Regions from separate parts of the Rahnella sp. NRRL B-41462 genome, predicted to be linked through region 3. Evidence: predicted binding sites of a transcription regulator. Region 3 holds the regulator's gene; each other region holds the start of a gene.
The links. Region 3 encodes CRP, which controls carbon source genes, mostly activating them, when cyclic AMP is high. Its sites were predicted from a motif close to ATGTGANNNNNNTCACAT; they were not measured.
Positions count from the first base shown of each region.

Region 1: a site for CRP is predicted at 1,503-1,520, ahead of garD (galactarate dehydratase). Genes of this name have one in related genera too.
Region 2: a site for CRP is predicted at 1,149-1,166, ahead of focA (formate transporter FocA). Genes of this name have one in related genera too.

Region 1 is NZ_JYDF01000016.1:52,406-54,683, reverse strand. Features, by position in the region: gene garD (galactarate dehydratase) at 1-1,297, opposite strand, end outside; gene UC14_RS05790 (MFS transporter) at 1,849-2,278, shown strand, end outside.
Region 2 is NZ_JYDF01000036.1:3,199-5,476, forward strand. Features, by position in the region: gene pflB (formate C-acetyltransferase) at 1-150, opposite strand, end outside; gene focA (formate transporter FocA) at 226-1,083, opposite strand; gene ycaO (30S ribosomal protein S12 methylthiotransferase accessory factor YcaO) at 1,582-2,278, opposite strand, start outside.
Region 3 is NZ_JYDF01000051.1:59,954-62,231, reverse strand. Features, by position in the region: gene UC14_RS13625 (YccS/YhfK family putative transporter) at 1-778, opposite strand, end outside; gene crp (cAMP-activated global transcriptional regulator CRP) at 840-1,472, opposite strand; gene UC14_RS13615 (OsmC family protein) at 1,835-2,242, shown strand; gene UC14_RS13610 (phosphoribulokinase) at 2,246-2,278, opposite strand, start outside.

The DNA of each region.
Region 1 (2,278 bases), on a different contig from region 3:
CGGTAATACCGGAAGCCAGTTGCTGTGTCCCGCAGACGAAATCGCTGGCCGGTGTGGCGGCGTAAATCAGGCCTTTTTTGGTCGGACGTTGTCCCGGAGACAACACTTCTGAAATCGCACTGGTACCGGATTTAGCAATCGAACCCAGTGCTTTTTCAACCACGTTAGCCAGACCGCCTTTTTTGTTGCCCGGAGACGGGTTGGCGCTGCGGTCGGTCTGTCCCAGCGACAGATAATTATCGTACCAGGCCATTTCTTCCAGCAGACGTTTACCCACGTCGACGTCCGCTGCACGCGGTGTCAGCAGATGGATAGCGTCGCGCACTTCTGTGACTTCTGAAAACATCACTGTTGCACCGCAGCGCACCAGCAAATCCGAAGCGTAACCGACTGCCGGGTTGGCGGTGACACCGGAGAAGGCATCACTGCCGCCGCATTGTGTGCCCACAACCAGATCGGAAGCCGGACAGGTTTCGCGCTGGCGGCGGTTCAGGCGTTCCAGATGAAATTGTGCGACCGTCAGGATATCGTCAACCATCGACTGGAAACCGACATGTTGCTCATCCTGCAAACGCACAATGTGCGTGTCATCGAGTGAAATCGCCTGCACATCCGGCGTGCCTTCCAGCAGGCGCTCGGGTTGCAGCTTCTCACAGCCCAGACCGACCACCATGACTTCGCCGCCAAAGTTCGGGTTCAGCGCCAGATTGTGGATGGTGCGGATCGGGATAATGGCCGCAGGGGCGTTAATCGCCACACCGCAACCGTACAAATGATTCAGTGCCACGACACCGTCGACGTTGGGGAATTTCGGCAGCAAATCACGTTCAATGATTTTCACTACGTAATCCACTACGCCCGCCACGCAGTGCACACTGGTGGTGATTCCCAGCAGATTTTTGGTGCCGACGCTGCCGTCGGCATTGCGGTAGCCTTCAAAGGTATAGCCTTCGAGTGGTGGCAGCGCGGGTGGCACACGGGTGGCCAGCGGCAGGCTGTAAAGTTCAGGGGCGACCGGTAATTCCACCAGGGATTCATCAATCCAGCTGCCCTGCGCGATATCCCGTACGGCATAACCAATGACTTCTCCGTAACGAATAATATCGCCGCCTTTAGCAATGGGTTCTAACGCCACTTTATGGCCTTGCGGAATATGCTCAATTAATTCCAGACCGTTCGCAAATCGGGTGCCGGCTTTTAAGCCGTTGTCATTCACAATAATCGCCACGTTATCGCTTTCATGAACTTTAATAAAAAGCGCTTCGGTAGCGTGTTCTTTATCTTTATTACGTGACATAACTGTCTCCGCGTTTATTAAACATCCCGGAACAAAAAATTCCGGTAAATTATCTGAAGTTGACGCTCAATAATGTTCTTGTAAACATGCTCTGGTAATACAGGGTATGGCATCCATTATAAGGCAGTCTTCCGGCAACCTCATTGTGCAACTGACCAGCTTTTTGCCCGATGAACGTCATTCTGTGTGGCAGGTGACAGAATAAATGTGATGTAAATCACCCTTTGATTTGAGCGGTTATCGGTTCCGCACAATCTGTGATTCTCCTCCCACACCGATGTGTGGATGCAAAAGAATAGTCACAATCAACGGGGCTATTCTTGGGCGAATGCACAGTGTTATTTCGTGGCCTCCTTTTTATACTGTATTGGCCCTCTGAAGGTGACGTTGAAAGTAATACAGGTAAATTTCAGGCGATCATAAATAAAGTGTTTATTGCCTGTTTCGAATTAAGACGCTGTACGGCGAATAACCACAGGTGAACGAAAAACGTTATTTCAATAACGGTGAGCTCCCTGAAAAATTTTCGCATTATGACAATGAGGGTCACCATGAACATTCAATCTCAGTCCGGGACAATCGCGCAAAGTAAGGTACGGACCCATATCCGTTACTATATTTTGCTGATTATCTTTTTAATCACGGCGGTGAATTACGCTGACCGCGCCACGCTCTCTATCGCGGGAACCGAGGTCGCGCGTGAGCTGGGCCTGGATGCTGCCGACATGGGACAAATATTTGCCGCGTTCGGCTGGGCTTATCTGATTATGCAATTGCCCGGCGGCTGGCTGCTGGACAGATTTGGCTCCAAAAAAGTGTACACCTACAGCCTGTTCTTCTGGTCGCTGTTCACCCTGTTGCAGGGTTTTGTGGGCTGGTTCCCGCTGGCGTACGGCGCACTGACGCTGTTCATGTTGCGTTTCATGCTCGGTTTCTCCGAAGCTCCATCCTTCCCGGCGAACGCCCGTATTGTGGCTGCCT
Region 2 (2,278 bases), on a different contig from region 3:
CGCTTGGGTAGCGCCAGCCAGGAAGGACTCATCACCTTCATACGGTGTGTAGTTCTTCTGAATGAAGTCACGGACGTTTACGCCATTCTGCCATTCACCAGCACTAAAACCCTGCCATGCGTTGGTCAATTTTTCATTGAGCTTGGACATTTTGCACCTACCTTCTAATTTGGATTTCTTTAAAAATCACGTGTAAAACTGTCGTAACAAGACTGCCACATTGTTTCAGTGGTGTTTCTCATCGCGAAGATATATGACCCAGTACGTTAACCCTACCAGCAAACCACCCCCAATGATGTTACCGATGGTCACAGGGATGAGATTGTCTATGATAAAGTTAGGGATATTCAGCTCTGCGAATTGTGCCGGTGTTGCCCCGACAGCCTGCCAGAATTCTGGTGTCGCAAAATTTTTCACTACGATGCCTAAAGGGATCATGAACATGTTAGCAATGCTGTGTTCAAAGCCGCTGGCGACAAACATGCCGACCGGTAAAATCATAGCGAACATTTTATCCATCAGACTGCGGCCGGAGTAACTCATCCATACCGCCAGGCAAACCATCAGGTTTGCGAGGATCCCCAGACATACGGCTTCGATAAATGTGTGATGCATTTTATGATCAGCAGTTTGCAGAACGTTCAGTCCCCACAAACCGTTATCAACCATGTATTCACCGGAGAACCAAATCAGAGCCACAAAGAATAAGCAGCCGACCAGGTTACCAATATAGACATTGACCCAGTTGCACGCCAATTGCCCCCAGGTGATTCGACCGCTGGCTTTCGCAATGACGATAAGTACAGTGGACGTGAACAGGTCCGCACCACATACGACAACCAGCATAAGACCCAGAGAGAAGCAGATGCCTCCAACCAGTTTTGCAAGGCCATAAGGGACGGTACCGGTGCCTGTAGTGGCGGTGATATAAAAAGCAAAAGCAATAGAAATAAAGACGCCAGCAGTAATGGCTAAAAAGAATGTTTTTAACGGCTGTTTGGTGGCTTTATAAACGCCAGCATCTTCAGCAATTTTCGCTGTCGCGGCGGGTAAAATGAGATCGAAGGGGTTGTCAGCTTTCACATTAACTCTCTTATTCAGGGCTATGCACTGCGCAACGAGATACTAGCAAAGCAGTATAACGTAAAAATTGACGTGGATCATATGAGGGGGTTTTTGGTGGTTTTTAATGGACTGCCAAAGGGGTGGTTTTATGGGTAATTAATTGAAAATAAACGAATAAAAAGATTTTAATTTTTGCAAATAAAGTTGAGAAAGCAAGCGTTTATTTTCAGATTTCAGTTAATACAAAGGATTCAGTGTTAATAAATATCGTTATTTTGATTTTATAAATTTCACTTTCAATTAACTTATAAAATAATTGCTATATTTTTCTCGCAAAAATGACAAGCGGGTATTATTTCGCGCGGAATTACACGTCATTTTGATGGTCGAGTCAAACTTTTGCGGACAAATACAGCAGCAGAAGCTTAGGATTTATAGTGAACTGATAGCGAATTTATAAACAAAAAAACCGACAGGAAATCCCGTCGGTTTTAATCGCTTCAAAGTGTCAGTGAATCAGGCTTTCGACCAGTGACGACGTTTGGCGACTTGCAGCTTTTCGTATGCACCAAGCAGCGCCTGATGGGCTGGCAAGGCCTTCAGCTCAGGGTCGACTGCAAACAGACTGTGGAAACGGACTTCTCCACTGATGGCCGCCGAAGCATCCTCAACTGCTTTCTGACCATACATTTTCACGAAAGCGTTGTAGTACTGGGCTGGCTCGCGATCTTCTTCCAGAGACAACTGGAGCAGGGTTTGCAGGCAACGGTAATAGTTGTTGCGCTCATCGCTGTACACCGAGGAATTGAACTCATGCGCCCATTCAGCCCAGGTCAGCGCCTGATCCAAATCACCACCGGCAAGAGCCAGCATAGATTTCAGCTCACCGACACGCAGCGTGTACCAGCCGTTGTCTTTGCCGCTGGCGATCCCCAGCAGTTCGCGAACGCGGGTAAAGTCATCCAGACCTTCATCGTCGAGTTGAGTGATCATCTCAAGATAGGTTTCTTTTGGCAGATCGCTGCCCGGCAACGCCAGCAGTTGATCACGCAAATGCGCGCCCATGCTGTTATTCGCCAGCAATAAATCTTCGGCAGGATAAATGTCAGACATGCCCGGAACGATAATGCGGCAGGCGTATACATCCAGATGTTCGTAATCGGCGATATACACTTCAGCATCTTCTTTATCAAAGATAGCCATCAGTGTCGCA
Region 3 (2,278 bases):
CCAGTTTCTGCACTTCTTCCGGCTGATGCAGGCTCACTGTAATGTGCTCCTGCAAATCGAGCGCCACCTGAAAACGCTGAAATAGCCGCTTATGGTGATGATGATGTCCGTGCTGGGGCAACATGTGTAATTGCTGATAAAGCAGGGCAATCAGGTCGATAACCTGCTGCTGGCGGGCTAGCAGTGGGGGTAACGCGGTTTCGGGATCGGTGTGTTGCGTCAGCAGGCTGTACTTGGCTTCGAAATAATCCGCGAGTTGCAGATAGAGCTGGCTGAGTGTTTCGCGCATCGGCTGTTCTTCCGAAATACGAAACCACGCCCAGTTAAACAATCCGTACCAGGCTGTGCCAGCGGCGAACAACACCGGGGCCTGCCACATCGGGCGCACGCCCACCATACTCAGCGTGAAGATAGTCGCCACCAGCGCACCGGGCAGCAGGCGCGCATGCAGCGGGCTGATTTCACCGGTGACGCCGAGCAGTAACGCCAGCGACAGCATGATCAGCGGCAGCGGTATATGCCAGCTTTCGAGCATCAGTTGCAGCAGAAGGCTGCTCACGGCAAAGAGTGAACCGCCGACGAGCAGGCGTTTGAAAAAGCGTTTATGCGGGGTATCCAGACCGGCGATGTTACAACAGGCCGGGCAGAGGGAAAACAGCAGGCCCATTTGCAAATTGCCAAACAGCCAGCAAATGCCAACAGGTAAGCACAACACCAGCGTCTGGCGCAGCGCGTAGTTCACTTCAGGATGGTAAAACAGTCTTCGCCATAGCGTCATGGGTAAAGCTTAGCCCATAAAAAAGGCGCGACAGTGTTTTGCCGCGCCAATTTTTGAGGGATTAACGTGTGCCGTAAACGACAATCGTTTTACCGTGTGCGGAGATCAGGCTTTGATCTTCCAGCATTTTGAGAATGCGTCCGACTGTTTCACGTGAACAACCGACGATTTGGCCAATTTCCTGGCGGGTAATCTTGATTTGCATCCCGTCCGGATGGGTCATTGCATCAGGCTGTTTAGCCAGATTGAGCAAGGTTTGAGCGATACGACCGGTAACGTCAAGGAAGGCAAGGTTGCCGACTTTCTCTGACGTCACTTGCAGACGGTTGGCCATCTGCGCGGAGAGACGCATCAGAATATCCGGGTTAACCTGAATCAGCTGGCGGAATTTTTTATATGAAATTTCAGCCACTTCACAGGCAGTTTTAGCACGTACCCAGGCACTGCGTTCCTGACCTTCTTCGAAGAGTCCCAGCTCACCGATGAAGTCACCTTGGTTAAGGTAGGACAGTATCATTTCCTTGCCTTCTTCATCTTTAATCAGGACAGCAACTGACCCTTTCACGATGTAGTAAAGCGTTTCGGCTTTTTCACCCTGGTGAATCAGCGTACTTTTAGAAGGATACTTATGTATATGACAGTGAGACAGGAACCATTCAAGAGTCGGGTCTGTTTGTGGCTTGCCGAGAACCATTTGCTATTATCCTCTGTTGTTATCGCTGCCCAAAATCACAGGGCTCAGAGTTCCCTGTACGGCACTTCAAATCCAAAGCGCCCTTTCAGCATATAACTCTCCAGAAATGCTGCAAGCGGATGTCGGAGTGCAACAGCCTGTTTATTGCTGTCATCACCGTGGGTTCTGTACTTAAACCGCAAAAACCGTCACCGCAATTTACTGGAAAGTATGTTTCGGCTTTGTTTGTAGCACAGGTTTGAGATGCTGTCTTCTGTTGTCTCGCTTCAGCATGATGGCGATCGGGTTACGTTGCCAGATTTTAGGTGAAAGGGTACTCTGAGAGCAGATTTCGACAAGTTTATTCACCGGGAGAATAGTTCATGCATGCACGTGTCAAATGGGTTGAAGGACTGACATTTTTAGGTGAGTCTGCATCGGGTCATCAGATTTCAATGGATGGAAACGCGGGTGATAAAGCCCCAAGCCCGATGGAAATGTTACTGATGTCCGCAGGGGGGTGTAGTGCAATCGACGTGGTGTCAATTTTGCAAAAAGGTCGTAATGACGTGCGTGATTGTGAAGTGAAGCTGACCTCACAACGCCGCGAAGAAGCGCCGCGTCTGTTCACTCACATCAATCTGCATTTTATCGTCACCGGTAAGGATCTGACCGATAAGATTGTTGAACGCGCAGTCAGCCTGTCTGCCGAAAAATACTGTTCTGTGTCTCTGATGCTGGGGAAAGCGGCCACAATCACCCACAGCTTTGAAGTGATTGCAGCCGAATAAAGTTTACTCGATCTTCTTGCCTTCCATCAGGCGCTG